DNA from 3 places in the Streptomyces sp. NBC_00353 genome. Region 3 is predicted to be linked to each of the others. Evidence: predicted binding sites of a transcription regulator. Region 3 holds the regulator's gene; each other region holds the start of a gene.

Region 1 (10,497 bases), 1.8 Mb from region 3:
TGTCGCCGCGGTCATCGACGTGGCCCGCCCCTACATCCAACAGCGCATCGCACAGACCCCCGCGGGCCAGAAACCGGCGATCGTCCTCGACATCGACAACTCGTCGCTGGAGACGGACTTCCACTACTTCTGGACGTTCCCGACCCCCGCGATCGCCAAGGTCCGCGATCTGGTCCGGTACGCCGACTCCCAAGGCGTCGCCATCTTCTTCGTCACCGCCCGCCCGGGCATCATCGCCTCGCTGACGCAGCACAACCTCACCGCGGTCGGCTACCCGGTGACCGGCCTCTATGTCCGCGACCTGCCCGACCTCTTCGACGAAGTCAGCACGTACAAGACCGCCAAGCGCGCCGAGATCGAGGCCCGGGGCTACACGATCATCGCCAACATCGGCAACAACGACAGCGACCTGGTCGGCGGCCACGCGGAGCGGACGTTCAAACTCCCGGACTACGACGGCAAGCTCTCCTGACCGCTGACCGGCCGTCACCGCCGCGGACATGGCATCGGCCCCCGGGACCAGTACAGGTCCCGGGGGCCGATGTGCGACCAAACTACTGATCCGTCAGGATCAGAAGTCCATGTCACCGCCCGGCATGCCGCCCGGAGCGGCCGCAGAGGCCTTCTCCGGCTTGTCGGCGATGACGGCCTCGGTGGTCAGGAACAGCGCGGCGATCGACGCGGCGTTCTGCAGAGCGGAGCGCGTGACCTTCGCCGGGTCGAGAATGCCCTCGGCGATCATGTCGACGTACTCGCCGGTCGCGGCGTTCAGACCGTGACCGATCGGCAGGTTGCGCACCTTCTCGACGACGACGCCACCCTCGAGACCACCGTTGACGGCGATCTGCTTGAGCGGGGCCTCCAGCGCCAGCTTGACGGCGTTGGCGCCGGTCGCCTCGTCACCCGAGAGCTCCAGCTTCTCGAAGACGGCGGAGGCCTGCAGCAGCGCCACGCCACCACCGGCGACGATGCCCTCCTCGACGGCCGCCTTCGCGTTGCGAACGGCGTCCTCGATGCGGTGCTTGCGCTCCTTGAGCTCGACCTCGGTGGCGGCACCGGCCTTGATGACGGCCACGCCGCCGGCCAGCTTCGCCAGGCGCTCCTGGAGCTTCTCGCGGTCGTAGTCCGAGTCGGAGTTCTCGATCTCGGCACGGATCTGGTTGACACGACCCTGAACCTGGTCGCTGTCACCGGCACCGTCGACGATCGTGGTCTCGTCCTTGGTGATGACGACCTTGCGGGCGCGGCCCAGCAGGTCCAGGCCGGCGTTCTCGAGCTTGAGACCGACCTCCTCGGAGATGACCGTGCCACCGGTGAGGATGGCGATGTCGCCGAGCATGGCCTTGCGGCGGTCACCGAAGCCCGGGGCCTTGACGGCAACGGACTTGAAGGTGCCACGGATCTTGTTGACGACCAGGGTCGACAGGGCCTCGCCCTCGACGTCCTCGGCGATGATCAGCAGTGCCTTGCCGGACTGCATGACCTTCTCCAGCAGCGGAAGGAGGTCCTTCACGTTGCTGACCTTGGAGTTGACGATCAGGATGTACGGGTCGTCCAGGGACGACTCCATGCGCTCCATGTCGGTGGCGAAGTACGCCGAGATGTAGCCCTTGTCGAAGCGCATACCCTCGGTGAGCTCCAGCTCCAGACCGAAGGTCTGGGACTCCTCGACGGTGATGACGCCTTCCTTGCCGACCTTGTCCATCGCCTCGGCGATGAGCTCGCCGATCTGGGTGTCGGCGGCGGAGATGGAGGCCGTCGAAGCGATCTGCTCCTTGGTCTCCACGTCCTTGGCCTGCTCCAGCAGAGCGGCGGAGACGGCCTCGACGGCCTTCTCGATGCCCCGCTTGAGGGCCATCGGGTTTGCACCCGCGGCTACGTTGCGAAGGCCCTCACGGACGAGCGCCTGGGCGAGAACGGTGGCGGTGGTCGTACCGTCGCCGGCGACGTCGTCCGTCTTCTTGGCGACTTCCTTGACCAGCTCTGCGCCGATCTTCTCGTACGGGTCCTCGAGCTCGATCTCCTTGGCGATGGAAACACCATCGTTGGTGATCGTGGGCGCGCCCCACTTCTTCTCGAGGACGACGTTGCGGCCCTTGGGGCCAAGGGTGACCTTGACGGCGTCGGCGAGCTGGTTCATCCCGCGCTCGAGACCGCGCCGTGCCTCCTCGTCGAACGCGATGATCTTGGCCATGTGAAGTGGTCCTCCCGGACAGGGGTGGATTTCTCCGGACCGAGTGGCGCCCGCGACGGACGGCCTGCCTGCCCGGTGGTTCCTTGCCCCACCAAGCCTGCGGGCCTCACCGGCCCGGTCCAAGTTCTGTCACTCTCACCTGGAGAGTGCTAACGCAATGATTAGCACTCGACCCCCACGAGTGCAAGCGCCCCCGGCGGTTGTGGACAACGTGCGGACCGGGCGACGGCGCGCGGGATGCCGCGGGCATGCCACGCGGGGCGACGGTCGGCATCACGCGTGAAGGGCCCGTCCCCCTGGGGGTACGGACCCTTCATGCGTGAGTGGTGTCGTTGGCCGACCGCGCCGAGCTCAGCCGACGGCGAGCTTGACCATGTCCGCCTGCGGCCCCTTCTGGCCCTGCGAGATCTCGAATTCAACTCGCTGACCCTCTTCGAGGGTGCGGTACCCGTCCATCTGGATCGCGCTGTAGTGGACGAAAACATCCGCACCACCGTCGACCGCGATGAAGCCGTACCCCTTCTCCGCGTTGAACCACTTGACGGTGCCCTGAGCCATGCCTAACTCCCCTATTACTGGCCCTTGCACAGGACCGCACTTCGCGGGCCCGGGTCAGAACTCACCCTCCGACAGGAGAGGGTGCGTGCGCCGGAACGCGTCGACCGCGGCCGAATGTATCTGCCCAACTGCCCTCTGCAACAGGTCAATCGGACGAGAATTCTGGGCAGCACCGAACGCCCGAATATGCGGAATTTATGCGATTCCAGGGCAACTCGGGCCGGGCAAAGGCCACTTATGGCGCAAGGAGTTCGAACACTTTGGCTGCATCTTGTCGCGGGCGGACGCATTCTCATATGCGGTCGGCACGGGCAGCGGAGGGGACTTCCCAACTGTACCGCGCTTAACCATGCAGAATTGCCCCCTCCGCTTACCTCGCAGAGGGGGCAATTCCGGTGACGCTGTGAAGTCGGCCGCGGGGCCCACGGAGAGTCCGCGCCGGGGCGACGGAAGGTCAGCAGCCGCCCGCGACGGCCGGGATGATCGAGATGCCGGCGCCGTCCGGGGTGGCCGCCTCCAGGCCGCCCTCGAAGCGCACGTCGTCGTCGTTGACGTACACGTTCACGAACCGGCGCAGCTTGCCCTGGTCGTCCAGGACACGCGCGGCGATGCCCGGGTGGTTCTGCTCCAGCGACTCGATCACCTGGGAGAGGGTCGCGCCCTCGGCCGGGACCTCGGCCTGACCGCCCGTGTAGGTGCGCAGGATGGTGGGGATACGGACCTTGACGCTCATGTGGGTGCCTTCCTTGCGTCTCGGGTGGACGTCACGGGTGGACGTCCCGGTGGTCGGATCAGCTGCGGGCCAGGCCGGCGTCGCGGAACGCGTCGAGGCTGGGCCGGATGGTCGCCGTCGGACCGGTGGTCGGGGCCACCGCGTCCAGCGTCTTCAGACCGTCACCGGTGTTGAGGACGACGGTGGTGAGCGTCGGGTCCAGCAGGCCGGCCTCGATCAGCTTCTTCGTCACGCCGACCGTCACCCCGCCCGCCGTCTCCGCGAAGATGCCCTCGGTGCGCGCCAGCAGCTTGATCGCGTCGACGACCTGCTCGTCGTCGACGTCCTCGACGGCGCCGCCGGTCCGGCGGGCGATGTCCAGGACGTACGGGCCGTCGGCCGGGTTGCCGATCGCCAGCGACTTGGCGATCGTGTTCGGCTTCTGGGGGCGCACGACGTCGTGACCGGCCTTGAAGGCGGTGGAGACCGGGGAGCAGCCCTCGGCCTGGGCGCCGAAGATCTTGTACGGCTTGTCCTCGACGAGACCGAGCTTGATCAGCTCCTGCAGACCCTTGTCGATCTTCGTGAGCTGCGAGCCGGACGCGATCGGGATGACGAGCTGGTCGGGCAGCCGCCAGCCGAGCTGTTCGCAGATCTCGTACGCGAGCGTCTTGGAGCCCTCGCCGTAGTACGGGCGCAGGTTGACGTTGACGAAGCCCCAGCCCTCGCCGAGCGGGTCACCGATGAGCTCCGAGCAGAAGCGGTTGACGTCGTCGTAGTTGCCCTCGATGCCGACCAGTTCACCGCCGTACACCGCGGCCATGACGACCTTGCCCTGCTCCAGGTCGTGCGGAATGAACACGCAGGACCGCAGGCCGGCCCGGGCGGCGGCCGCGCCCACGGCGCCGGCGAGGTTGCCGGTGGAGGAGCAGGAGAGAGTGGTGAAACCGAAGGCGCGGGCGGCCTCGACGGCGATCGCGACGACGCGGTCCTTGAAGGAGTGCGTCGGGTTGCCGGAGTCGTCCTTGACGTACAGGCCGCCGGTGACGCCCAGTTCGCGGGCGAGGTTGTCGGCCTTGACCAGCTTGGTGAAGCCGGGGTTGATGTTGGGCTTGTCCGCGACATCGGCGGGGACCGGCAGCAGCGGCGCGTAACGCCAGATGTTGTTCGGCCCGGCCTCGATGCGCTTCTTCAGCTCGTCCGGGGAGCCGCTCGGCAGGTCGTACGCCACTTCGAGCGGCCCGAAACAGGTCGCGCAGGCGAAAATGGGACCGAGCTCGAAACGCTCTCCGCACTCGCGGCAGGAAAGTGCCGCGGCGGGACCGAGGTCGACAGCTTCGGCGGAAGAATTAGTGCTCACTGCAACGGTCTGCGTAGCCATGATGGCGAGGCCCTTTCTCCTCATCTTCCTCGCGACGCATTTCGCCACGAGACGGAATTGGCACCTTCCCCACCTGACCTCGCGGTCGGCAGGAGGGTTGCCGGGACTTCAACGGGCCGTTCCCTCAGTCCCTCTGGATGAGCGCTGTGGCACTGGATCATCGATCCAGGCGTTTATCGGCGGAGGACCCCGGCATGCAAGGGTCATCCGCGTTGTTCAAGACTGTAACCGAAGCATCGGACGGTTGAGATAGCCGTCCGAACCGCGAGATGGATCACATACAGGGAGTATCGACCGTGCTGGAAGAGGTCGAACGCTGGCTGACCAGACGTTCCTGGTCGGCCGCCGACCGTCCGCTGGACCGGCTCGTCGCCGCCAGGGCCAGGGATCCGCGGCGCGGGAGTGTGAGCGTCGTGCTGCCCGCCCTGAACGAGGAGGCGACGGTCGGCGCGATCGTCGAGACGATCCGGGTCGAGCTCATGGAGAAGGTCCAGCTGGTCGACGAGCTGCTGGTGATCGACTCCGGGTCGACGGACGCCACCGCGGAGGTCGCCCGGAAGGCGGGCGCCCGGGTGGTGCACCGTGACGACATACTCCCCCGGATACCCGCGCTGCCCGGCAAGGGCGAGGTCCTCTGGCGATCACTCCTGGTCACCGACGGTGACATCGTCTGCTTCATAGACGCCGACCTGAAGGACTTCTCCGCGGATTTCGTCTCCGGCATCATCGGCCCGCTGCTCACCGATCCCGAGGTGCAGTTCGTGAAGGCGATGTACGACCGCCCGCTCGGAGACACAGCGGGCCAGGGCGGTCGCGTCACGGAACTGGTGGCCCGCCCGCTGCTCAATCTGCACTGGCCGCAGCTGGCCGGCTTCGTCCAGCCGCTGGGCGGCGAGTACGCGGTGCGGCGCTCGCTGCTGGAGCGGCTGCCGTTCCCGGTCGGTTACGGAGTGGAACTCGGCCTGCTCGTGGATGCGCTGCACACCGTGGGACTGGACGCGCTGGCACAGGTCGATGTAGGGGTCAGGAAACACCGCCACCAGGACGGGCAGGCGCTGGGCCGGATGGCGGCGGCGATCTACCGGACGGCACAACTGCGCCTCTCCCGCGGCCACTTGGTACGACCGTCCCTCACCCAGTTCGAACGGGGCGAGACCGGCTTCGTACCACGCACGCACGCCGTGGACACGGAGGAACGACCGCCGATGCAGGAGATCAGGGAGTACGTTTCGCGCCGCGCCGCCTGAGGTGGCCTGACTTCGCACGTTTGGGCGGTTCGCGATCGGGCTAGATTCCGCAACATGGTCTCCGAGCACGTGATCACATCTGCCGCCCAGGTACTCGTCGCCTCCAACCGCGGCCCGGTCTCGTACGCACTGAGCGAGGACGGCTCGATCAGCGCCAAACGGGGCGGCGGCGGACTCGTCTCCGGGCTGAGCGCCGTCGAGGACAAGCTGTGGGTCTGCGCGGCGCTCGGCGACGGGGACCGGGAGGCGGTCCGGCGCGGGATCGCCGAGCCGGGCGTACGGATGCTCGACATCGACGCCGATGTGCACGCCGACGCGTACAACGGCATCGCGAACTCGGTGCTCTGGTTCGTCCACCACATGCTGTACCAGACGCCGCTGGATCCCGTCTTCGACGTGGAGTTCCGCCGGCAGTGGGCGTCGTTCGAGGCGTACAACCTGGCCTTCGCACAGGCGCTCGCCGAGGAGGCGGGCGAGGGCGCGGCGGTGCTGGTGCAGGACTACCACCTGGCCCTGGTCCCCGGCATGCTCCGCGACCTCCGCCCCGACCTGCGGATCGGCCACTTCTCGCACACCCCGTGGGCCCCGGTCGACTACTTCCGCCTGCTGCCCGACGACATCGCGGAGCAGCTGCTGCGCGGCATGCTCGGCGCGGACCGGACGGCGTTCCTGACCCGGCGATGGGCGGACGCGTTCACCGCCTGCTGCACGGAGGTCCTGGGCGGCACCGGCCGGACGAGGATCGGCGTGCACGGCCTCGGCGCGGACGCGGACTTCCTGCGCCGTCGCGCGCACCAGCCGGACGTGGACGAACGCATGGCGATCCTGCGGGAGCAGGTGGGCGGCACCGGCCGGAAGACGATCGTGCGGGTCGACCGTACGGAACTGTCCAAGAACATCGTGCGCGGGCTGCTGGCGTACCGGGAGCTGCTGAACACCCGCCCGCAGTGGCGCGAGCGGGTGGTGCATGTCGCGTTCGCGTACCCGTCGCGGCAGGACCTGGCGGTGTACCGGGAGTACACGGCCGAGGTGCAGCGGCTGGCGGACGACATCAACGAGGCGTACGGAACACCCGATTGGACCCCGGTCCTGCTGCATGTGAACGACGACTTCGCGCGCTCGCTGGGGGCGTACCGGCTGGCGGACGTGGCGCTCGTCAACCCGATCCGCGACGGCATGAACCTGGTCGCGAAGGAGGTCCCGGTGGTCTCCGACCAGGGCTGCGCGCTGGTGCTGTCGCGGGAGGCGGGGGCGTACGAGGAGCTGGGCGCGGACGCGATCGTGGTGAACCCGTACGACGTGTCGGCGACGGCCGCCGCGCTGCACGAGGCGCTGACGATGCCGGACGGGGAGCGGGCGGAGCGGTCGAAGCGGCTGGCTGCCGCGGCGACTGCGCTGCCGCCGCAGCGGTGGTTCCTGGAGCAGTTGGAGGCGTTGCGGCGGGACTGACCGTTCGGCGGCGATCGTTCAGAGGCGCCGGGCGAGGGCCGCGAGGAAGTCGACCACGGCCGCCGGACCCGGCAGCAACAGGTCCGCCCGCTCGGCCAGTTCCGGCACTTCCGCGCTTCCGCTGCACACCAGCAGACCGGGGATGCCGTCGGGGCCCTCCGTGCGGAGCTTCTCCACCGCGGCGTACGCGGCGAGGTCGCCCAGGTCGTCCCCGGCGTACAGGACGGACTCGGCGTCCGTCTCCCGTACGTACTTCGCGAGCGCCACGCCCTTGTCCATGCCGGGCGGGCGCAGTTCCAGGACGAGGCGCCCCGGCTCGACGATCAGTCCGTGCAGGGCCGCGAGCTCGCCCAGCGGGCCGCGCAGCGCGTCGAATGCGCCCTGCGGGTCGGCGGCGCGGCGCGTGTGGACGGCGAGCGCCTGCCCCTTCTCCTCGATCCATGTGCCGTGCCAGGAGTCGAACCGGTGCAGAACGCCCGGGAGTTCGGCACGGACCGCCGCCACACCGGGATGCGGGGCGGGGGCGTGGACGGTGCCGGACACGGCGTCCCAGCGTTCGGCGCCGTAGTGGCCGAGCACGACGAGGTGGTCGAGGCCCGGGACGCCCGCGAAGCCGCCGTGCCGGACCGCGACGCCGGCCGGGCGGCCGGTGATCACGGCGACGGAGGCGACCTTCGGGGCGAGCGCGGCGATGGCCGGGACGGCGCCGGGGTGGGCGCGGGCCTGCTCCGGGTCCGGGACTATGTCGGCGAGGGTGCCGTCGAAGTCGAGGGCGACCACGGCACGGTCGGGACGGGCCAGGAGGGCGGCAAGGCCTTCACGGCCGGCCGGCGTGGTGGGGGTGGGGAGGGATCGCTCTGGGTTGCTGCCCATGGGGCGAGCCTATCGGGGGCGACGGAGCGCGGCTACGGCTGCACCTGCGGCAGGCCCGTTCCCCTGCCCCGCCCCTTCCCGGGACCCGGGGCTCCGCCCCGGACCCCGCACCTCGAACGCCGGAGGCCGGTCCTTCCGGAGCGACGCCCGGGCTAACGCCTCCCCCGCCGGGCCTCCCGCACGCGCCGCAGCCGGTTGACCGTCACCGGGTCCTCCTCCAGCGCCCGCCGGTCGTCCAGCAACGCGTTCAGCAGCTGGTAGTAGCGCGTCGGCGAAATCCCCAGCCCCTCGCGGATCTCCCGTTCCTTCGCCCCGGGCCCGGGCCACGACCGCCGTTCCACGGCCAGCACCGCACGCTCCCGCTCGGAGAGCCCCGGCTGCGTCGTGTCCGGGGTCTCCGCACCGTGGGAGTCGTTCTCGGAAGCGGTCATATCAGCCAACATAATGCCCGCGCCGCGGCCTGCTACTCCGCCGCTTCCGCCGTCGCCGCCCCCCGCGCGATCTCGGACAGCACACCCGCCGGACTGCCGCCCGGCTCCACCGCCTTGCCGATGTTCTGCTTGATCAGCTCGCTCGTCCGCGCCCACGACGTATTGCCGACGGGGTAGAACTCCGAGTTCGGCAGCGCCTCAAGGAACTTCCGCAGCGGCTTGTGCTTGGCGTCCGTCTCCATCACCGCGGACGCGCTGTCGGTGACCGGCAGCAGGTCGTACTCGTCGGCGAAGGCCACCACGTTCTTGTCCTCGAACATGTAGTCGAAGAATTTACCGATGGCTTCGCGGTGGTTGTTCTGCTTGAAGCCCATGATCCAGTCGGCGACGCCCATCGACCCCTCGGTCGGGCCGGTGATACCGGGCAGCGGCACCATGCCGACCTGGACGCCCTTCCGCTCGGCCTCCTGCATCAGCGTGGGGTGCCCGTTGAGCATCCCCACCTTGCCGCTCGTGAATGCCTCGAACGCCTGCGCCCGGTCCAGCTTTCCGGGGGCCACCGGACCGACCAGCCCCTTGTCGACCAGGTTCGTCTTCAGCCAGTCGAACGTCTTGATGTTCTCGGGCGAGTCGATGTCGTACGAGCCGACGTCGTCCGTGTAGCCGCCGCCCCCACTGAGCAGCCACATCATGGTCTCGGCCTGGGACTCCTCCTGACCGAGCGGCAGCGCGAACGGGTAGGTGACGCCACGCTGCTTGAGCACCACGGCGTCGTCACGGATGTCGTCCCAGGTCTTCGGGGCGTCCAGGCCCGCCCGGCTGAAGTACTTCTTGTTGTAGAAGAGCAGCCGGGTGCTGGCGACGAACGGCAGTCCGTACTGGGTCTGGTTGTACTGGCCCGCATCGGCCAGCCGGGGCAGGAAGTTCGCCTGCGTGCGGATGGCGAGCATGTCGTCGGCGCTGTAGAGCTTCCCGGCCTTGGCGTAGTCCGCGTAGGCACCGATCTGCGCGATGTCCGGGGCCTGCCCCTTCTTCACCATCTCGGCGACCTTGCGGTCGACGTCCTTCCACGAATAGACGTTGACATCGACCTTGATGCCGTCGTGGGACGCCTCGAAGTTCCTGGCGAGTTCGTCCCAGTACTTCGTGGAGCTGTTCGCCGCACTGTTGCCGTAGTCGGCCGCGACGAGTTTGAGGGTGACGTCCCCCGCTGCGCTGCCGGTGCCACAGCCCGACAACGTTGCCGCCATGCCGAGTGCGGCTACCGCCGCGGTCAGTGCCAAGTAGTGCCGCTGCACAGCCAGTCCATCCTCATCGATTCGGTGACCACCCGACCGTCCGGATGAGCTGCGATTTTTACCCATGTCGCCAAGGGCGGTCTACACCAGAGAAGTATCGCTTCTGCAACGTAACCGGACCTGTGTCCGGATGGTCCGGGGTGTCATTGCACGGGAACGGGACCCGCTGTTAAGTACATCTCGGCACACGGCACTTCGTGGTCTGTACCTTTCCGCGCCCACTGTTCCGCACCGCCCCGTCGTTACTGTTCCCCACGCACCGAGGAGCCGTCCAGCATGTCCCGTACCGCATCAGAGATTGCCACCCAGCCCAGTTGCTGGCGGCGCGCCGCGGAGGCAGGGGCCGCGTTCGAC
Region 2 (10,497 bases), 2.1 Mb from region 3:
GGACTGAGCGGCTCGCGCGACCCCGCGTACGACTTCTCCTTCTCCGGCCTGAAGACATCCGTCGCCCGCTGGATCGAGGCGAAGCGGGCCGCGGGCGAGGAGGTGCCGGTTCGGGATGTGGCGGCGTCCTTCCAGGAGGCCGTGGTGGATGTGCTCACCCGCAAGGCCGTCCGGGCCTGCAAGGACGAGGGTGTCGACCATCTGATGATCGGCGGCGGGGTCGCGGCCAACTCGCGGCTGCGGGCACTGGCCCAGGAGCGGTGCGAGCGGGCCGGCATCCGGCTGCGGGTGCCGCGGCCGGGGCTGTGCACGGACAACGGTGCGATGGTCGCGGCGCTGGGCGCCGAGATGGTGGCCCGCAACCGGTCGGCGTCGGACCTGGAGCTGTCGGCGGACTCGTCGCTGCCGGTGACGGACACGCATGTGCCGGGCAGCACGTACCACCACGACCACGATCATGTGCACGAGGTCAGCAAGGACAACCTCTACTCATGACCGTCGCCCTCATGTGGGAGGCCCGGGCCGTGGCAGGCCGGGGCGCCGAGCTGCTGGAGTGGGCGCGGGCGCGCACGGGCGAGCTGGCGTACGAGCCGCTGCGGTACGAGCTGCTGCGCGCGCCGCAGGACCGGGTGCTGGTCATCACCTGGTGGGAGGCGGCGTACGGCGACGTGCTGCCCGAACTTCCCGAGCCCGAGCCGGAGTTGATCACCCGGGCGGTGCACCGCTGGCGGTTCGAGGTCGCCGGTCCGGACACCGGCCGGGATGTCGGCGGGACATGAGAAAACTCAACGGATCCTGAGATTTCCCGAAAGAAAACCGAACAAGGGTTCCCGGCGTAATAATTCGGACTTACGTTCCTCGACGTGACCGGAGACAAGAGACGCCGTTCCCGTCGGCTCAAGGCGGCCGCGGCAGTGATGGGCTGCATCCTGGTGCTCGCCGCGGCCGGGGCGGGGTGGGCGTACTGGCATCTGAACCAGAACATCCGCAGTGTGGACATCGACAGCGCGCTGGGTGACGACCGCCCCGCCAGGGCGCCCGTCACCGTGCCGACCGCGGCTCCCTCGGCGTCGGCGTCGCCCTCGGCCTCCGCGTCCCCGCTGCCGACCGGTGTGCTGAACATCCTGGTTCTCGGGTCGGACTCGCGCAGCGGCAGCGAGAACTCCGCGCTCGGCGGCGGTGACAGCACGGGCGCCCGCTCCGACACGGCGATGGTCGTCCATGTCGATGCCGACCGTACGAAGGCCACCGTCGTCAGCATTCCGCGCGACACCCTGGTGACGCGCCCCTCGTGTCCGACCCCTTCGGGCGGCACCACTCCGACGACCTACCGGACGATGTTCAACAGCGCGTACGCGGTCGGCGGTCCCGTCTGCGCGGTCAAGACGGTGGAGCAGCTCACCGGTGTCCGGATGGACCACTACATCGAGATCGACTTCGCCGGCTTCGCCGGTCTCGTCGACGCGCTGGGCGGGGTGACCGTCACCACGACGCAGGACATCGACGACGACAGCAGTCATCTCCACCTCGGCGCGGGCACCCACCGGCTCGACGGCACCCAGGCCCTGGCCTTCGCCCGCACCCGCCACGGCATCGGCGACGGCAGCGACCTGGGCCGGATAAAGCTCCAGCAACAGCTGGTCGAGGCGCTGCTGCAGGAGGCCGGGAAGACCGATCTGCTGACCGACCCGGCCGGCCTGTACAAGATGGTGGACGCGGTCACCGGCAGTCTGACCACGGACACCGGCCTCGACTCGCTCGGCGAGCTGAGGGGCCTGGCGCAGAGCCTCGGCGCCCTCTCCTCGACCGGGCTGACCACGGTCACCATGCCCGTCGTCGCCGCCCCGTCCGACCCCAACCGGGTGGTGGCGCAGGAGCCCGCCGCGAGCAGGCTCTGGGCGTCCCTGCGATAAAGGCCGGAAAAATCTTCCGGAGGTGTGTCGATTGCGGCGTCTCCCGTTCGACGCAAGGGTGAGAGGCAGGGAAAGCCCCCGCCCTCCCGCACCGAGGAGTCACCATGCCGCGCTTTCTGTCGATGATCCGCATCGATGAGCAGAACCTGCCCGCCCAGACCCCGGACCCCGAGTTCGAGGCGCGCATGGGGGCGCTGTTCGAGGAGATCACCAAGGCCGGGGTCATGCTGGACACCGCGGGGCTCGCCCCCACCTCCCAGGGGACGAGGGTCAGCTGGGAGGACGGCAAGCTGAGCTACACCGACGGTCCCTTCACCGAGACGAAGGAAGTCGTCGGCGGCTACGCCCTCATGCAGTGCAAGGACAAGGCCGAGGCGCTGGAGTGGACCAAGCGGTTCCTGGAGATCCACCCGAACAACTGGACGGTCACCGCCGAGGTCCGCGAGATCGCCGAGGGCTGAGCCAGTACGCGCTCCCGCCCCCGGCCCGGCCGCGCTTGCTCCGCTTCTGATCGGCTGCTCTGATGGGTGGCCGTGACGGAAGCAAGCGCGGCCGCGGCGGTCGAGGCCGTATTCAGGATCGAGTCCGCGCGGATCATCGCCGGTGTCGCCCGCATCGTGCGGGACGTGGGCATCGCCGAGGAACTCGCGCAGGACGCCCTGGTCGCGGCATTGGAACAGTGGCCGGAGTCGGGTGTCCCGGACCGGCCGGGCGCCTGGCTGACGGCCACCGCCAAGCACCGCGCGATCGATCTGGTCCGCCGCAAGGAGACGTACGCCCGCAAGCTCGCCGAGGTCGGACGGACCCTGGAGGACGTGCAGCCGCCCGGGCCGGACGACATCGCGGGGGCCGACGACATCGACGACGACCTGCTGCGGCTGATCTTCACCGCGTGCCACCCGGTGCTGTCGACCGAGGCCCGGATCGCGCTCACCCTGCGGCTGCTCGGCGGCCTCACCACCGACGAGATCGCCCGGGCGTTCCTGGTGTCCGAGCCGACCGTCGCCCAGCGCATCGTCCGCGCGAAACGCACCCTGGGCCGGGCCGGCGTCCCCTTCGAAGTGCCGTACGGCTCCGACCGCGCGGCCCGGCTCGACTCCGTGCTCGAAGTGATCTACCTGATCTTCAACGAGGGGTACGCGGCCACCGCGGGCGACGACTGGCTGCGCCCGGGGCTCTGCGAGGACGCGCTGCGGCTGGCCCGGGTGCTGGCCGGGCTGATGGGGCAGGAACCCGAAGTGCACGGCCTGGTCGCCCTGCTGGAGCTCCAGGCGTCCCGCACCGCGGCCAGGACCGGCCCGGACGGCGAGCCCGTCCTGCTCGCCGACCAGAACCGGTCCCGCTGGGACCGGTTGCTGATCCGGCGCGGGTACGCGGCGCTTGAGCGGGCGAACGCACTGGGCGGGGCCCCCGGCCCGTACGCCCTGCAGGCCGCCATCGCAGCGTGCCACGCCCACGCGGTGACGTACGAGGAGACGGACTGGGCGGTCATCGCCACGCTCTACGGCCTGCTGGCCAAGGCGGCCCCGTCACCCGTGGTGGAACTGAACCGCGCGGTCGCGGTGTCGATGGCCGAGGGGCCCGAGGCCGGGCTCGCACTGGTCGATGCCCTGGCCGGCGACCGGGCGCTGGCGGCGTACCACCTGCTGCCGAGCGTGCGCGGCGATCTGCTGGCACGGCTGGGGCGTGCGGACGAGGCGCGGGCGGAATTCGTGCGGGCGGCGGGACTGACCCGCAACGCACGCGAGCAGGCGCTGCTGCTGGCGCGGGCGGAGAAGGAGGCGGAGGAAGGCGGCGCGCCGCGATGAGTTTCGGGCGGCGGCAAGGTCTACCTTGCACAGCCACCCCCGTACGAGTCGCCTAGGAGCAGGCCATGCAGAAGATCAAGACCTTCCTATGGTTCGACAACCAGGCCGAGGAGGCCGCGAACCACTACGTCTCCATCTTCGGAGGGGACTCGAAGGTGCTGGGCGTCACGCACTACACCGAGGCGTCGCCGGGCGAGCCGGGCGCGGTCATGACCGTCGAATTCCGGCTGGCCGGCCAGGAGTACATCGCACTCAACGGCGGCCCGCAGTTCCCCTTCACCGAAGCGATCTCGCTCTCCGTCGACTGCGAGTCGCAGGCGGAGGTCGACGAGCTGTGGGCCAAGCTCACCGACGGCGGCGAGGAGAGTCAGTGCGGCTGGCTCAAGGACAAGTACGGGCTGTCCTGGCAGATCGTCCCGCGCGGGCTGTCCGAGGCGCTCTCCGACCCGGACCCGGCCAAGGCGGACCGGGCCATGAAGGCCATGCTCGGCATGAAGAAGCTCGACATCGAGGCGTTGCTCAACGCCTGACGGTCCGGGCCGCGGCCGCTCCGGGCGGGGCTGCCGCCGCACACGGTCAACCGGGCTGTACGCCACTGAGGTGGCGCCCGTCATCCGCATGGAGTCACTCCGGTCGCGCGGGCGCACCGGCCGGTTCGGCGGCCTCGTTGACTGTGTGACCGGGCGCATCGGGTGCCCGTCGAGAGAGGAGGCGCCATGTCCGATCAGTACGACTACAGCGGCGAGCCGGAGCACGATCCCGACGTGGCGGATGCCGTCCACGACTCCGAGTACCTCGGCTCGGCCGGCGAGCCCGATGCGTACGACGACTACCTGGACAGTGAGCAGTACGACTGAACCGGACCGGGACGGGCGGGGCTCCCCGCTGTCGACCGACCCCGCCCGTCCCACCTGTCGTTCATGGGCCTCCGGACGATCGGCCGGCTGTCCGGCCTGGCCGGCGTCACCAAGGCGTTCGTGCACCGCCGTCGGCTGCTGCGGGTGCTCGTCGGGGCGCGCGGGTCCGCGCCGCTGTTCTCCGTCAGCGGCGGCGCTCACCGCTGCCCCCGCCCCTATCCTGGCCGCGTAGCAGGATCCGCGCAGGGGGAGGGTGTCACATGGAGTGGTACTGGTGGGTGCTGATCGTCTTCTGGACCGGCGGCTTCGGATGGGCGGTCGACAACGTCCGTACGGCGCTGCGCAACCGGCACACCCGCAAGCTGGAACTGCTGGAGGCGAGCAAGCAGGAACGCCTGGCCGTCGAGGCGGCGAACCGGCCGCCGGAGCCGGTCTGCGGCTGCACGCACCACCTTGCGAAGCATGACAAGCGGGGCAAGTGCCATGAGCGGGTCGAGGTGCCGGCGGCCTGGGACGAGAGCAAGAAGCCGGTCCGCTTCGAAGCCGGGCAGTGCAACTGCCAGCAGTACGTGGGCCCGCAGCCGCTCTCCCAGGTGTACGCAGAAGACCTGACCGACCTGGCCTAAGGCATCTCCGGCCGCACGGGGTGGCCGATCAGCATGGTCGGCGCCCCGGCGACCCGGGTCAGGAACACGGTCGCGGCGTTCGGGCCCTGGAGCTTCATCTTGCGGCGCAGCTCCTCCGGTTCGACGGCCGAGCCCCGCTTCTTGACGGTCAGGACGCCGACCTTCCGCTCCCGCAGCAGCGCCTTCAGCTTCTTCATGTTGAACGGCAGCCGGTCGGTGATCTCGTACGCGGAGGTGTACGGGGAGTCGTACGGTTCGTCGCTCGTGACGTACGCGATCGTCTCGTCGATCAGCCGGCCGCCCGACCGCTCCACGATGTCGGCGACCAGATGCGCACGGATGACGGCACCGTCCGGCTCGTACAGATAGCGGCCGACCGGGCCGACGGGCGGGGCGGGCAGCGCGGCGGGAGCCGACAGGGTCGCGCCGGCCGGGAGCAGCGTGGCGCGGTACGAGCCGGCCGCGAACCCCTCGCCGAACCAGAGCACCGCCTCCTTCACATCGCCGCCGTCCGAGATCCACTCGGCCTCAGCCTGCTCGGGGACCGCCTCGTGCGGGATGCCGGGGGCGATCTTCAGCGCGGCGCGGGGGGCCTTCAGCGCGGCACCGGTCGCCCAGGAGAGCGGCGGGGAGTACGCCTCCGGGTCGAAGATCCTGCCGCGTCCGCCGCGCCGGGCCGGGTCGACGAACACGGCGTCGTACGCGGCGGTGTCGATCTCGGTGACATCGGCGCACCGCACCTCGATCAGGGCGTCCAGCCCGAGCGCGGCGGCGTTGGCGCGTGCCACCTCGGCGGTCAGCGGGTCGCGGTCCACGGCGAGGACGGAGATGCCCGCGCGGGCGAGCGCGATGGCGTCACCACCGATCCCGCAGCAGAGATCGGCGACGCTGCGGACGCCGGCTGCGGCGAACCGGCCGGCCCGGTACGTGGCTACCGAGGTCCGGGTCGCCTGCTCGACACCGTTCGGCGTGAAGAACATCCGGTACGCGTCCTCGGCACCGAACTTCGCCACCGCCCGCTGCCGCAGCCGCGCCTGCCCCAGCGCCGCCGAGACCAGTGCGGCCGGGTGGCTGCGGCGCAGCCGGGTCGCGGTGGCGAGCTCCTGGGCGGGGTCGTAGGACCGCAGCTCGGTCAGGAGCGCCGCGCCCTCGGGGGCGCGCAGTGCCGTGAAGGCGGCGAGCGGGTCGGTGAGCGGGTCGGTGGCACCGGACGGGTCGCTCGGGCTGCTCGGGTCGCGCGGGTCTGTCGGGCCGGTCGGGGCGAAGGCGTTCACCGGCCCATTGTGAGCCAGCCGGGGGACCGCTCGGGGGTCGGCGGCGGTGTCGGGCCGAGTGATCGTTCGACTGCTGCCACTATCCGAGCTCATGCGGTTTTACGACAAAAGGAAGAATTTGCCATGACGGGGCGGAGGTCGGGCTCGATCTGTCGCAGGCAGGGTGACCTGCGACGGGGCGGCCGGGATATGCGGTTCCGGCCGCGCCCCTCGCGCACTTCCGGGGGCGCCCCGGACTTGGACGGCAGCGGCGGTCTGGCCGTCATGATCCGCGCGGTCATGAAGACGATCACGGCGGTCATGAAGACCGACACGGACAAGGGCTACGCCGTGGCACGGCCGGAGGACTGCGTATGAGCCGGGCGCGCCGGCTGCTCGCCGGACTACTGGCGGCAGGCGTTCTTCTGACTGCCACCGCCGGATGTGCGCAGTCGGTCGACCCGATCGAACGACTGGGCCGGAAGGCTGCGCAGAAGGTGCACGGCCCGCACCGGGCGCCGGCGGCGGGGCGGACGTCGGAGTCGGGGCCGAAGGTGGACGTGCGGGGTGATCACGGGGCGCCCGGGTCGCGGGTCGTCACCGCCTGCGGGCGGCGGGACCGGCCGCGGGAGTCCGCGGCCCCCCGGATGTCGCCACCGCAGAGGCAGCGGCAGCCGGACCGGCCGGAATCGTACGGCGCCGTGGACCCCGGGGCCGGGTGCGACCGGCGGTAGCCGTGTGCCCGTGGACGTCGCGGGCCCGTGAACTTCGTCCCGCGAGCCTCGCCCGGGGCGCATGCTCCTGGGTTGCGCGCCAGGGGACCCTGCCCGTGGCTGCCACGCCACGACCGCACCGAATTGGCACTCCGCTTGACCGAGTGCTAATCGCGGTCATAGTCTCGGCTCTGGCACTCCCCACTGGAGAGTGCCAGCAGTACTGCGCGACTGGCAGGTCCGGCACCCGCGACGACGGATCCACCTGGTCGCCACCCCAGACAGTTAACCCCGCAGTTAACCCCGAGATCTCCGAAGGGGGAGGCCGGATCGTGACGACCACCAGCTCCAAGGTTGCCATCAAGCCGCTTGAGGACCGCATTGTGGTCCAGCCGCTCGACGCCGAGCAGACCACGGCCTCTGGCCTGGTCATCCCGGACACCGCCAAGGAGAAGCCCCAGGAGGGCGTCGTCCTGGCCGTGGGCCCGGGTCGCTTCGAGAACGGCGAGCGTCTTCCGCTCGACGTCAACACCGGTGACATCGTGCTCTACAGCAAGTACGGCGGCACCGAGGTGAAGTACAACGGCGAGGAGTACCTCGTCCTCTCGGCTCGCGACGTGCTCGCGATCGTCGAGAAGTAATTCACTCACGTTTGCTTCTGTTCTGCGCCCCTGGCCCCCTGCGAAATACCTAGCCGGCGGTCGGGGGCGCAGTTCGTTTGAGAGGACAGCTCAGCTCCCATGGCGAAGATTCTGAAGTTCGACGAGGACGCCCGTCGCGCCCTTGAGCGTGGCGTCAACAAGCTTGCCGACACGGTGAAGGTGACGATCGGCCCCAAGGGCCGCAACGTCGTCATCGACAAGAAGTTCGGCGCTCCCACCATCACCAACGACGGTGTCACCATCGCGCGCGAGGTCGAGCTCGACGACCCGTACGAGAACCTCGGTGCCCAGCTGGTGAAGGAGGTGGCGACCAAGACCAACGACGTAGCGGGTGACGGCACCACCACCGCCACCGTGCTCGCCCAGGCGCTCGTCCGCGAGGGCCTGCGCAACGTTGCCGCGGGTGCGTCCCCGGCCGCCCTGAAGAAGGGCATCGACGCCGCGGTCAAGGCCGTGTCCGAGGAGCTCCTCGCGACCGCCCGCCCGATCGACGACAAGTCCGACATCGCCGCCGTGGCCGCGCTCTCCGCGCAGGACTCGCAGGTCGGCGAGCTCATCGCGGACGCGATGGACAAGGTCGGCAAGGACGGTGTCATCACCGTCGAGGAGTCCAACACCTTCGGTCTGGACCTCGAGTTCACCGAGGGCATGGCCTTCGACAAGGGTTACCTGTCCCCGTACATGGTGACCGACCAGGAGCGTATGGAGGCCGTCCTCGACGACCCGTACATCCTGATCCACCAGGGCAAGATCGGCTCGATCCAGGAGCTGCTCCCGCTGCTGGAGAAGGTCATCCAGGCCGGTGGCTCCAAGCCGCTGCTGATCATCGCCGAGGACGTCGAGGGCGAGGCCCTGTCGACCCTGGTCGTCAACAAGATCCGTGGCACCTTCAACGCCGTCGCGGTGAAGGCCCCGGGCTTCGGTGACCGCCGCAAGGCCATGCTCGGCGACATCGCCACCCTCACCGGTGCGACCGTCATCGCCGAGGAGGTCGGCCTCAAGCTCGACCAGGCCGGTCTGGACGTGCTGGGCACGGCGCGCCGCGTGACCGTCTCCAAGGACGACACGACCATCGTGGACGGCGGCGGCGAGCCCGGCGACGTCAAGGGCCGGGTCAACCAGATCAAGGCCGAGATCGACTCCACGGACTCCGACTGGGACCGCGAGAAGCTCCAGGAGCGCCTTGCGAAGCTGGCCGGCGGCGTGTGCGTGATCCGCGTCGGTGCCGCCACCGAGGTGGAGCTCAAGGAGAAGAAGCACCGTCTGGAGGACGCCATCTCCGCGACCCGCGCCGCGGTCGAGGAGGGCATCGTCTCCGGTGGTGGCTCCGCTCTGGTCCACGCCGTCAAGGTCCTCGAGGGCAACCTCGGCAAGACCGGCGACGAGGCCACCGGTGTCGCGGTCGTGCGCCGCGCCGCCGTCGAGCCGCTGCGCTGGATCGCCGAGAACGCGGGCCTCGAGGGTTACGTCATCACCTCGAAGGTCGCCGACCTCGACAAGGGCCAGGGCTTCAACGCCGCGACCGGTGAGTACGGCGACCTGGTGAAGGCCGGCGTCATCGACCCGGTCAAGGTCACCCGCTCCGCGCTGGAGAACGCCGCGTCCATCGCGTCGCTGCTGCTCACGACCGAGACCCTGGTCGTCGAGAAGCCGGCCGAGGAAGAGGCCGACGCCGGTCACGGCGGTCACGGTCACTCGCACTGACGCGTAGCCGCACCGGCGCACAGCCGTAGAAGGCCCCTTGTTCCCGCCGCTCAGCGGCGGGAACAGGGGGCCTTCGGTCTTCTTCGTTCCTCGGTGCTCGGTCGGGCGGGGTTCAGTCGACCGCGCCGAGCTGGCGCATCAGGCCCATGACGTCCTCGTGCCACCAGCCCTCCTGGATCCTGCCGTTCTTGAACCGGAAGATCGTGGTGCCGGTCATGATGCACTGCCTGCCCGTCGGCGGGATGCCCATGAAGTCGCCCTTGTGGGTGCCGGTCCAGGTCCACAGCGTCACGACGTCGTTGCCCTCGCAGATCTGCCGGTCCAGGTCGAAGGAGAAGTCGAAGGCGGCCCGCCATCCGATGAGATCGTCCCGGAGGCTGCCGGACCCGATCACGGTCTCCTCTTCCTTCGCGATGTCGTGGTCGGCGTAGTCGGGCGCGAACACCTCGTCGATGGCGTCCAGATTGCCGCCGACGGCGATCTCGTGGAAGAACCTGCGGGACAGTGTCTGGTTCAACTGTTCGTCGCGGACCACGTCGAGATCGATGAAGGTGGGCGTCTCGTCGCAGAGCGCCACGATTTCCTGGAAGATCCGGTCGGTCTCCGGAAGCTTGGAGTTCGCCACCGCGTCCTCGTACGAGGGAAATTCGACGATCTCCACGTAGTGGGCGCCGTTGGAGCGGTCCTTGCCGATCAGGCTGTGAGTGGCGGTCCGGGAACCCTTGGTCTGTTCGACCCACTCGTCCATGAGGCGGTCCATGTCATCGAACCGCTCCGTCTTGCAGTCGATTACTTGTACGAATCTCATGGTGTCTCCCGGTCTCACGAGCCTGGATGGGATGGTTCCATTTTATTGAGATACGGGGTTCATGACGGTTCGGGTGGAGCGGTCGGACCGAGTGATTCAGGCCTCTCGGCGGGCACCGGTTTCGCGAAGGGCGGACCGGCCGCGAACCGCGCC
Region 3 (10,497 bases):
CCCGGTCAGTCGGCGCAGCTGTTTGATCTCGTTGTACATGCCGTCCGCCGTCTTGTACCCGGCAGCGAGGAAGCCGAGCCCGCCCGCTTCGGCGACGGCCGCGACCAGCTGTGGACAGGACACACCGCCCGCCATCGGGGCCTGCACGATCGGATACCGGCAGAGATCGGTCAACGCGGATGACATGACCGCATCGTGCCACGTCGCCTGCACCGTGCCGAATCAGCCATGAGGCGGCCCGAAAGATATCCGAAGCGGGATCCGGAAGGGGAGCCGAAGGGTGACCGGAAGGGGTACCGCCATATGCGCACCGCCCGCCGGTCCAGAACCGGCGGGCGGTGCGCTACAGAGGGCGGTGACGCGACGGACGGCCCTCAGCGGCCGTTGAACGCGTCCTTGAGCCGGGAGAACAACCCCTGCTGCCCCGGCTGGAACTGACCGGTGGGCCGCTCCTCGCCGCGCAGCTTCGCCAGTTCACGCAGCAGTCGCTCCTGCTCCGGGTCCAGCTTCGACGGGGTCATCACCTCGACATGCACGATCAGATCGCCGCGCCCGCCACCACGCAGGTGGGTGATGCCGCGGCCGTGCAACGGGACCGACTGACCGGACTGGGTGCCCGGCCGGATGTCGACCTCCTCCAGGCCGTCGAGCGTCTCCAACGGCACCTTGGTGCCGAGCGCGCCCGCCGTCATGGGGATCGTGACAGTGCAGTGCAGATCGTCGCCGCGGCGCTGGAACACCGCGTGCGGCAGCTCGTGGATCTCGACATACAGGTCACCGGCCGGGCCGCCGCCGGGGCCGACCTCGCCCTCGCCCGCGAGCTGGATGCGGGTGCCGTTGTCGACACCGGCGGGGATCTTCACGGTGAGCGTGCGCCGCGAACGGATGCGGCCGTCACCGGCGCACTCCGGGCACGGGGTCGGCACGACCGTACCGAAGCCCTGGCACTGCGGGCAGGGCCGCGAGGTCATGACCTGGCCGAGGAACGACCGGGTGACCTGGGAGACCTCACCGCGGCCGCGGCACATGTCACAGGTCTGTGCGGAGGTGCCGGGGGCCGCGCCCTCGCCACTGCAGGTCGTACAGACCACGGCCGTGTCGACCTGGATGTCCTTGGTGGTGCCGAACGCGGCCTCGCCGAGATCGATCTCCAGCCGGATCATCGCGTCCTGGCCGCGCCGGGTGCGCGAACGGGGTCCGCGCTGCGACGCCGTACCGAAGAACGCGTCCATGATGTCGGAGAAGTTGCCGAAGCCACCCTGTCCGAATCCGCCCGCGCCACCGCCGCCGGAGGCGGACAGCGGGTCGCCGCCGAGGTCGTAGACCTGCTTCTTCTGCGGGTCCGACAACACCTCGTAGGCGGCGTTGATCTCCTTGAACCGCTCCTGGGTCTTCGGATCGGGGTTGACATCCGGATGCAGCTCGCGTGCGAGCCGCCGGAAGGCCTTCTTGATCTCGTCCTGAGATGCGTCGCGGCGCACGCCGAGTACGGCGTAGTAGTCCGTGGCCACTTACGACTCCGCCAGGATCTGTCCGACGTAACGTGCCACTGCGCGTACCGCTCCCATCGTTCCGGGGTAGTCCATGCGGGTCGGTCCGACCACGCCGAGTTTGGCGACTGCCTCGTCGCCCGAACCGTAGCCGACCGCGACGACGGACGTGGAGTTGAGCCCCTCGTGGGCGTTCTCGTGCCCGATACGTACGGTCATGCCCGAGTCCTTGGCCTCGCCGAGCAGCTTCAGCAGCACGACCTGCTCCTCCAATGCCTCCAGCACCGGCCGGATCATCAGAGGGAAGTCGTGCCCGAAGCGGGTGAGGTTGGAGGTGCCGCCGATCATCAGCCGCTCCTCCGTCTCCTCGACGAGGGTTTCGAGCAGGATCGAGAGCACGGTGGACACGGTTCCCCGGTCCTCGCTCTCGAAGGATTCCGGCAGATCCTGCACCAGCTGCGGGACGTCCGAGAAACGGCGTCCTACGACCCGACTGTTGAGCCGGGCCCGCAGATCGGCAAGAGAGGTCTCACCGAACGGCGCGGGGCAGTCGATCATGCGCTGCTCGACCCGGCCGGTGTCCGTGATCAGCACGAGCATCAGCCGGGCGGGCGCCAGCGACAGCAGCTCCACATGCCGCACCGTCGACCGGGTCAGCGAGGGGTACTGCACGACGGCAACCTGCCGCGTCAGCTGCGCGAGCAGCCGTACGGTGCGGCCCACGACGTCGTCGAGGTCGACCGCGCCGTCGAGGAAGTTCTGAATGGCCCTGCGCTCCGGCGACGACAGGGGCTTGACCCCCGCGAGCTTGTCGACGAAGAGCCGGTAGCCCTTGTCCGTCGGGATGCGTCCCGCGCTGGTGTGGGGCTGGGCGATGAAGCCCTCGTCCTCCAGCACTGCCATGTCGTTGCGGACCGTGGCCGGGGAGACCCCCAGCTTGTGCCGCTCGGTGAGCGCCTTGGAACCGACGGGCTCCTCGGTGCCGACATAGTCCTGGACGATGGCGCGCAGCACTTCGAGTCTGCGTTCGCTGAGCATGGCGCACACCTCCAGCTGTGTCACTCGGTGGATCCCGGTCGTTTCGGTCGTTCCTCGAAGAGCCCTGGCACTCGATGCGTACGAGTGCCAGTAATCCCCCGCCAGTGTACGGCGGTCGGGTAGGGCCCTAGCAAGGGCGACCGGCCACGCTACCCCGAGACTGCGCAGGTCGTTGCCGATAGCGTCGCCGCATGGACGCCTCTTGGGAAGAGTTCGGCTGGGAGCGACTCGGCAACGGTGTGGGCCGGCGGCGGCTCCCCGGGTGGGATGCGACAGTCGCACTGGTGGTCGGAGCGGACGGGGTGCTGCTCTTCGACACCGGATCGACGCTGCGCGAAGGCGCGGAGGTCCGGGCCCAGGTGCAGGCACTGACCGGCCGGAGGGTGACGCATATCGCACTCAGCCACCCCCACTTCGACCATGTGCTCGGCGCCGCGGCCTTCTCCGGGGCCGAGGTGTACGGGGCGGTCGGAGTGACGGATCTCCTGGCCCGCGGAGCGGACGAGCTGCGCGCCGACGCGGTGCGCCACGGGGTGCCCGAGGAGGACGCGGCGCAGGCGGCCGACGTGCTGGTGGCGCCGCACCACCAGGTGTGCGACGAGTGGACCCTCGACCTGGGCGGTGGCCGCCAGGTGCTGCTGGCGAACGTGGGCCCCGGCCACAGCGGCCACGATCTCGCGGCCCTGGTGCCCGGTTCCCCCGCCGTCGTGCTCTGCGGCGACCTGGTCGAGGAGTCCGGCGAACCGCAGGCGGGCCCGGACGCGATCCCGTCGCGCTGGCCGGCCGCGCTGGACCGGCTGCTGGCGCTGGGCGGCGAGGATGCGGTGTATGTGCCGGGGCACGGTGCGCTCGTGGACGCCTCGTTCCTACGTGCGCAACGTGACCAACTGTCCACTGCATTCGGCGTGTCGTGACCCGTTCCCGTCCTATCGTCGTCCGATGCGCAGCTACCACCCGGACCTGACCCCACCGTGGAAGAAGTCCGCCCCCGCCCCCGAGGTCCCCGCCGAGCCCGATCTGGTCGTGGAGGAGGTCTCCAGCGGCTTCTGCGGTGCGGTGATCCGCTGCGAGAAGACGGCCCAGGGCCCGACGGTGACCTTGGAGGACCGTTTCGGCAAGCACCGGGTGTTCCCGATGGAACCGCGCGGCTTCCTGCTGGAGGGCCGGGTCATCACCCTCGTACGCCCGTCGGCGCCCGGTCCCGTACGCCCCGCCCGCACGGCCTCCGGCTCGCTCGCGGTCCCCGGGGCGCGGGCGCGGGTGGCACGGGCGGGCCGGATCTATGTCGAGGGCCGGCACGACGCGGAGCTGGTCGAACGGGTCTGGGGCGACGACCTGCGCATCGAGGGCGTGGTCGTCGAGTACCTGGAGGGCATCGACGACCTCCCGGCCGTCGTCCGCGACTTCGCCCCCGGCCCGGACGCGCGACTGGGCGTCCTGGTGGACCACCTGGTCCCCGGCTCCAAGGAGTCGAGGATCGCGAGCGAGGTCACGGACGCGAACGTGCTGGTGGTGGGCCACCCCTACATCGACGTCTGGGAGGCGGTGAAACCGTCGTCGGTCGGCATCGCGAGCTGGCCGGTGGTGCCGCGCGGCCAGGACTGGAAGACGGGCGTGTGCCGGTCACTGGGCTGGCCGGAGAACACGGGGGCGGCGTGGCAGCACATCCTGTCCACGGTCCGCTCGTACCGGGACCTGGAGCCGGCGCTGCTGGGCCGGGTGGAGGAGCTGATCGACTTCGTGACTCAGCCGGCCTGAGCGGCACGCAGGCGCTGCCTGTGCCCCTTCCGGTCAGGGCTTCCCACGTAGTTGTCGGCCATGCGCCCGCCGGTGAACCACAGCTCGGGTGCCCAGCGCCGGCAGCCTGCCGCTACGGCGTACTGCCCGGAGGCGGGAAACACGGAGATGCGGTAGCGCAACCGTGGCAGGCCCGGCTGCTGGGGTTCGGCGTCACGGACGAACTGCCACAGCACCGGGGCGTCCCGGTCCACCTCGCCCTTGGGGCAGAGTTCGAGCGTGTGGTCGTGCGCGGAGTAGTGGATGCCCACGGCGGCGAGCGACGACCACGGCACCGTCGCCCCGATCCCCTTCTGAGTCCAGTGGACTCCGGTGGCGTCCATGGTGATGCGCTGATTCCACTTCGTCCGCATGTTCCGCACACCGATCGCATCCAGCCAGCCGACATACAACGCGATCACCGCCGCGATCACATACCGGACGACGGCGACCACTCCGTGCCCGTGCCCTGGAACAAGTCCCCACACGGCGAGTGCGCCGAGGACGGTCAGGATCGGCAGGACGAGGAATCCGCGCCGGGCGCGGCGCCTGCCTTCGTGGACGACGACCGTCTCGCCGATCTCGGGCGGCTGGAGAGCGGCCTCCTGCGCGGCGGCCGTCCGCTCCCGGTGACCCACGCGGTCCGGTGCGCCCATATACGAATCGGGTTGCTCCTGGCGACCGAACCACAGCTCCGGCGCCCACTGTTGCAGCGCCTTCCCGTACGCCACGGAGAAGTTCCCCACGTCGATGCGGTACCGCAGCCGGGGCAGGTCCGGGTGGAGCGGGGCGGCGTCCCGGACGTAGCTCCACAGCAGCGGGTCGTCACGGTCGATCTCGCCCTTGGGGCACAGCTCGACCGTGTGCACCACGGTCTTGCCGGGCCGTGCCCAGTAGATCCCGACACCGGCCAGTGAGTCCCAGCGGATGAGCGCGGCCTGCTTGCCCTCGATCCACCAGAAGCCGACGGCGTCGAACGCGGTCACCGCGCGGCGCTTGCGCCAACGGGAGACGAGGACGCCTCCGCACACGGCGCTGAACAGCAGGCACAAAACCACAGGGAGCCACTGCCAACCGCTGCCGGCGGACCGCGTGGTGAGCGTCACGTACAAAATGAACGGACCGAACAGCACCACGAACAGAAGGGGCAGCGCCCACAACAGCCGCCGCAACCCGTACCGCAGCACGGTGGCATCCGCGGCCGGCTGTATGTCAATGATCATGACGCGGCACTGTAATTCTTCCGCGGTCAGTCCACCAGGTCCCTGACCACCGCATCCGCAAGCAGCCGACCCCGCAGAGTCAGCACGGCCCGCCCCTTCGCATAGGGCGCCGCCTCCAGCAACCCGTCCGCCACCGCGCGCCCCGCCGCGGCCAGCCCGGCCGGAGCCAGCAGCGACAGCGGACAGCCGTCGACCAGCCGCAGCTCCAGCAGGATCCGTTCGACGCGACGGTCCTCCTCGGAGAGCACCTCGCGTCCCGCGCCCGGGGACCGCCCTTCCGCCAGGGCCTGCGCGTACGCACCGGGATGCTTGACGTTCCACCACCGCACCCCGCCCACATGGCTGTGCGCGCCCGGGCCGGCCCCCCACCAGTCGGCGCCCCGCCAGTACAGCTCGTTGTGCAGGCACCGCCCCTCCGGCGTCCGGGCCCAGTTCGACACCTCGTACCAGGAGAAGCCCGCCGCGGCCATCGCCTCGTCGGCGATCAGATAGCGGTCGGCGTGGACGTCGTCGTCCGTCATCGGCACCTCGCCTCGCCGGATCCGCCGCGCCAGCTGCGTCCCCTCCTCGACGATCAGCGCGTAGGCGGACACGTGGTCCGGCCCCGCCCCGATCGCCGCGTCCAGCGAGGCCCGCCAGTCGTCGTCGGACTCCCCGGGGGTGCCGTAGATCAGGTCGAGGTTGACGTGCTCGAAGCCCGCGGCCCTCGCCTCCGCCACGCAGGCCTCGGGCCGCCCGGGCGTATGCGTACGGTCGAGGATCTTCAGCACGTGCTGCCGCGCACTCTGCATCCCGAACGAGATCCGGTTGAAGCCGCCTTCCCGCAGCTCCGACAGATAAGCCGGATCGACGGACTCCGGATTGGCCTCGGTCGTGATCTCCGCGTCGTCGGCGAGCCCGAACTCGTCCCGGATCGCCGCCAGCATCCGTACGAGATCGCCGGCGGCCAGCAACGTGGGCGTGCCGCCGCCGACGAACACCGTACGGACCGGCCGCGGGTCGTCGCCGAGCACCTTGCGGGCCTGCCGGACCTCGCCGATCAGGTGGGCGGCGTAGTTGTCACGGGAGGCCAGCGCACCGCCGGAGCCGCGCAGCTCGGTCGCGGTGTACGTGTTGAAGTCGCAGTAGCCGCAGCGGGTCGCGCAGTACGGCACATGCAGGTAGAAGCCGAGCGGGCGGTCGGCGGCGCCTTCCAGGGCATGGCGGGGCAGGGCCCCGTCGTCGGGCACGGGTTCACCATCGGGCAGTACGGAAGGCATACCGTCCATTGTCACTCGCCGCCGACCGTTCCCGGCCCACGCTCACTGGGCCTGCAGCACGACCAGCGCCAGATCGTCGTCCGGCGGCCGCTCGGCGAACTCGTGCACGGCCCGTTTGATCCGGTCCGCGATCCCTTCCGCGGTCAGCCCGGCGCAGCCGGCCAGTGCCCGGGCCAGACCGTCCCCGTCGTCGAACATCAGCGGCCCGGAGCGCCGCTCCGTCACGCCGTCCGTGACACACAGCAGGCTGTCGCCCGGCGCCAGGTCGAAGCTCTGGCTCTCGTACGCGACGTCCTCGACGACCCCGAGCAGCACCTGCGGCTCGGCGGCGGGCCGCACGGTGCCGTCCGGGCGCAGCAGCAGCGGCAGCGGATGGCCCGCGCTGGCCAGCGTGCAGCGCACACCGCCGCCGGGCAGCGGCACCATCTCCCCGTACAGCAGGGAGAGGAACCGGGGCTGCCCGCCGTCCGCCAGCTGCTGACCGTCCTCCCGCAGACGCTGGCCGCCCTCCTGCAGGTGCTGCCCGCCCGCCGCAGCGACCATGAGGGCGGCGGCCTCGGCGGTCTCCATCGCGTCGTCGAGGAGCAGCCGGTTGAGCCGGTCCAGCACCTCGCCGACGCGGAAGCCCTCCCGGGCCAGCAGCCGCAGCCAGGGCCGGGCGAGACCGGTGACGACGGCGGCCTCGGGACCGCTGCCCTGCACATCGCCGAGGATGAAGCACCAGCGGTCGCCGGGACACGCGAAGATGTCGTAGAAGTCACCACCGACGACGCCGTCGTCGCTGGGCTCGTACACCAGCGAGCTGGTGACTCCGGGGATGTCGGCGACCTTGCTGGGCAGCAGTCCGCGTTGCAGGATGCGGCTGATGGTGGCCTGCCGGGTGTAGGCGCGGGCGGCGCCGACGGCGAGGCCGACACGGCGTACGAAGTCCTCGATCAGCGCGGTCACCCCGTCAGGGACGCGGGCGATGCCCTCCCGCCCCAGGAGCACGGCTCCGAGCGTGCGGCCGCCGGCGGTTATCCGATAGGCGAGCGCGGCCCCCGCACGGCCGCTGGAGCGCTCGCCGGCGCCCGGGCCGGTCCCGTCCTCGTCGGCCCCGGGCCACGGCATGGAGACCGGCCCGGTGCCCACCCGCTCCGGCAGCCGGATCGGGTCCTGCTCCAACACGCTGCGCAGCTGCCCGGTCTCGGCCTCGTCACGGTGCCAGACGCTCGCGAGCCGGGGGACGGCCGCGGGCCCGCCGTTCTCCGGCTCCAGCCAGATCGCGCACCAGTCGGCGAGTCTCGGCACCAGTAACTGCCCGGCGAGCGCCGCCACGATGTCCTCGTCGAGCTGACCGGCGAGCAGGTCGGAGGCCTCGGCGAGGAACGAGAGCGCACCGCGGCCCGCCCAGTCCGCGTCGTCGCGCAGAGCGCGCCGGGCAGTGGGGGCGAGCAGTTCGGCGGTGCGCAGCCCGCTCCGGAGTTCCGGCTCGGCGGCCGGCTCGGGCAACGCGGTCCAGTCGTCGACGGGCAGCCGGGCCCAGACGGTCTTCAGGCCGGTGCGGTACGTGATGCCCCAGCGCTCGGCGAGTGCGGCGACGACCTGCAGCCCGCGCCCGCCCTCGGCCGGGTCATCCGGGTCCGCTGCGGGCACCGGGCCGGGGCGTTCGCTGCGTACGGAACGGGCGGGGTGGTGGTCGGCGACCTCCAGCACCAGAGCTGCGGCCTCGTCCTCGGCCGCCTCCTCCAGCCGGAAGAGCAGGTCGACGGTGGTCCCGGCGTGCACGACGGCGTTGGTGACGAGCTCATCGGCGACGGTCACCGCGTCGTCGGCCAGCCGGTCGCTGAAGCCCACGGCCGCGGGCAGCCCGAGCCCGGTCCACTCGGCGAGGGCGGCCCGGACGAACCGGCGCGCGGCGGCCGGCGCGAGGAGATTCCCCGGCAGGCTCGTCCGGGCGACCGGCTGCGCGTCCTCCCGCCCGACGTGGGTACCGGGACGCTGAACGGTGTCCCGCTGCAAGGGAATGGGCCCCATGGCGCCGCTCCTGACCTGTTCTCGCACGGCCTGTTTCGCGCCGTGTGCCGCTGACGACACGGACAGAGTGACAGACCGATCCTCCCCAGAAGCACCGAGTTACCGAAGTGGGAGGAGAAGACGCAGGAACCACGATCAGGAACGGGACCTGGAACAGCAGTGCGGACGGGGCAGTCCGCCCCGCCCGCACCATGGGCCGTGCCTAGGCCTCGCGGGCGCCCACGTACATCTCGTCGATGAGGCCCTTGTACTCGCGCTCGACGACCGGCCGCTTGAGCTTGAGGCTCGGCGTCAGCTCGCCGTGCTCGACATCGAGGTCGCGCGGCAGCAGCCGGAACTGCTTGATGGTCTGCCAGCGCTGCAGCCCCCCGTTGAGCCGCTTCACATAGCCGTCGATGAGCTCCACGGCCTTCGGGGACGCCACCACTTCGGCGTACGGCCTGCCTTCCAGGCCGTTCTCGGCGGCCCAGCCGAGGATGGTCGGCTCGTCGAGGGCGATCAGGGCGGTGCAGTAGTTACGGTCCGCGCCGTGCACCAGGATGTTGGAGACGAACGGGCACACCGCCTTGAACTGTCCCTCGACCTCCGCCGGAGCGACGTACTTGCCGCCCGACGTCTTGATCAGGTCCTTCTTGCGGTCGGTGATCCGCAGGTAGCCGTCCACGGACAGCTCGCCGATGTCACCGCTGTGCAGCCAGCCGTCGGCCTCCAGCACCTCGGTGGTCTTCTCCGGCTGCCGGTGGTAACCCTGCATGATGCCGGGGCCGCGCAGCATGATCTCGCCGTCGTCGGCGATCCGTACCTCGGTGCCGGGGAGCGGCTTGCCGACCGTGCCGGTGCGGTAGGCCTCACCCGGGTTGACGAAGGAGGCGGCGCTGGACTCGGTGAGTCCGTAGCCCTCCAGGATGTGGATGCCGGCACCTGCGAAGAAGTAGCCGATGTCGGGGGCGAGCGCCGCGGAGCCGGAGACACAGGCGCGGAGCCGGCCGCCGAAGGCCTCACGGATCTTGGCGAACACCAGGGCGTCGGCGACCTTGTGCTTGGCGCCGAGGCCGAACGGGACCGAGGCCGTGCCGGTGCGCCGGAAGTTGTCCTGGGACACCTTCGCGTACTCGCGGGCGACCCCGGCCGCCCACTGGAAGATCTTGTACTTGGCTCCGCCACCGGCCCGCGCCTTGGACGCGACCCCGTTGTAGACCTTCTCGAAGATGCGGGGCACTGCGGCCATGTACGTCGGCTGGACCACCGGCAGATTCTCGATGATCTTGTCGATCCGGCCGTCGACGGCGGTGACATGGCCGACCTCGATCTGGCCCGAGGTGAGGACCTTGCCGAAGACGTGCGCGAGCGGCAGCCAGAGGTACTGGACGTCGTCCTTGGTGATCAGGCCGGTCGCCACGGTGGCCTTGGCCATGTACGACCAGTTGTCGTGCGGCAGCCGTACGCCCTTGGGGCGGCCTGTGGTGCCCGAGGTGTAGATCAGGGTGGCCAGCTGCTCGGCGGTGATCGCGTCGACCCGCTCCTTCACCGCTCCCGGGTTCTTCGCCAGGAGTTCGGCGCCGCGGGCCTCCAGATCGGCCAGCGAGAGCACCCAGCCCTCGGGGTCGGCCGCGTCGGGCTCGACGCCGTCCGGGTCGATGACGACGACGTGGGTGAGGTTCGGCAGGTCGGCGCGGCGCTCGCGGGCCTTGGCCA

The links. The regulator HrcA, encoded in region 3, represses chaperone genes, less so after heat shock. The targets are predictions, from matches to a motif close to TTNGCACTCNGNNNNNCNGAGTGCNAA.
Region 1: the regulator HrcA is predicted to act here: its motif matches at 2,356-2,382, upstream of groL (chaperonin GroEL).
Region 2: the regulator HrcA is predicted to act here: its motif matches at 7,315-7,341, upstream of groES (co-chaperone GroES).

The regions. Positions count from the first base shown of each region.
Region 1 is NZ_CP107985.1:4,934,835-4,945,331, forward strand. Features, by position in the region: gene OHA88_RS22265 (HAD family acid phosphatase) at 1-472, shown strand, start outside; gene groL (chaperonin GroEL) at 572-2,194, opposite strand; gene OHA88_RS22275 (cold-shock protein) at 2,546-2,752, opposite strand; gene OHA88_RS22280 (MoaD/ThiS family protein) at 3,207-3,485, opposite strand; gene thrC (threonine synthase) at 3,544-4,845, opposite strand; SAM riboswitch class I at 4,863-4,989, opposite strand; gene OHA88_RS22290 (glucosyl-3-phosphoglycerate synthase) at 5,142-6,092, shown strand; gene OHA88_RS22295 (alpha,alpha-trehalose-phosphate synthase (UDP-forming)) at 6,147-7,541, shown strand; gene otsB (trehalose-phosphatase) at 7,560-8,414, opposite strand; gene OHA88_RS22305 (DUF3263 domain-containing protein) at 8,567-8,845, opposite strand; gene OHA88_RS22310 (ABC transporter substrate-binding protein) at 8,878-10,143, opposite strand; gene OHA88_RS22315 (SIS domain-containing protein) at 10,420-10,497, shown strand, end outside.
Region 2 is NZ_CP107985.1:4,601,513-4,612,009, reverse strand. Features, by position in the region: gene tsaD (tRNA (adenosine(37)-N6)-threonylcarbamoyltransferase complex transferase subunit TsaD) at 1-495, shown strand, start outside; gene OHA88_RS20695 (hypothetical protein) at 492-779, shown strand; gene OHA88_RS20690 (LCP family protein) at 918-1,913, shown strand; gene OHA88_RS20685 (YciI family protein) at 2,018-2,374, shown strand; gene OHA88_RS20680 (RNA polymerase sigma factor) at 2,441-3,721, shown strand; gene OHA88_RS20675 (VOC family protein) at 3,787-4,251, shown strand; gene OHA88_RS20670 (hypothetical protein) at 4,438-4,578, shown strand; gene OHA88_RS20665 (hypothetical protein) at 4,839-5,204, shown strand; gene OHA88_RS20660 (class I SAM-dependent methyltransferase) at 5,201-6,571, opposite strand; gene OHA88_RS20655 (hypothetical protein) at 6,602-6,835, shown strand; gene groES (co-chaperone GroES) at 7,503-7,811, shown strand; gene groL (chaperonin GroEL) at 7,911-9,536, shown strand; gene OHA88_RS20640 (ester cyclase) at 9,649-10,344, opposite strand.
Region 3 is NZ_CP107985.1:6,744,582-6,755,078, reverse strand. Features, by position in the region: gene OHA88_RS30380 (nitronate monooxygenase) at 1-186, opposite strand, end outside; gene dnaJ (molecular chaperone DnaJ) at 375-1,511, opposite strand; gene hrcA (heat-inducible transcriptional repressor HrcA) at 1,512-2,528, opposite strand; gene OHA88_RS30365 (MBL fold metallo-hydrolase) at 2,720-3,442, shown strand; gene OHA88_RS30360 (DUF3097 domain-containing protein) at 3,468-4,286, shown strand; gene OHA88_RS30355 (hypothetical protein) at 4,274-5,527, opposite strand; gene hemW (radical SAM family heme chaperone HemW) at 5,554-6,795, opposite strand; gene OHA88_RS30345 (ATP-binding SpoIIE family protein phosphatase) at 6,829-8,802, opposite strand; gene OHA88_RS30340 (AMP-dependent synthetase/ligase) at 9,005-10,497, opposite strand, start outside.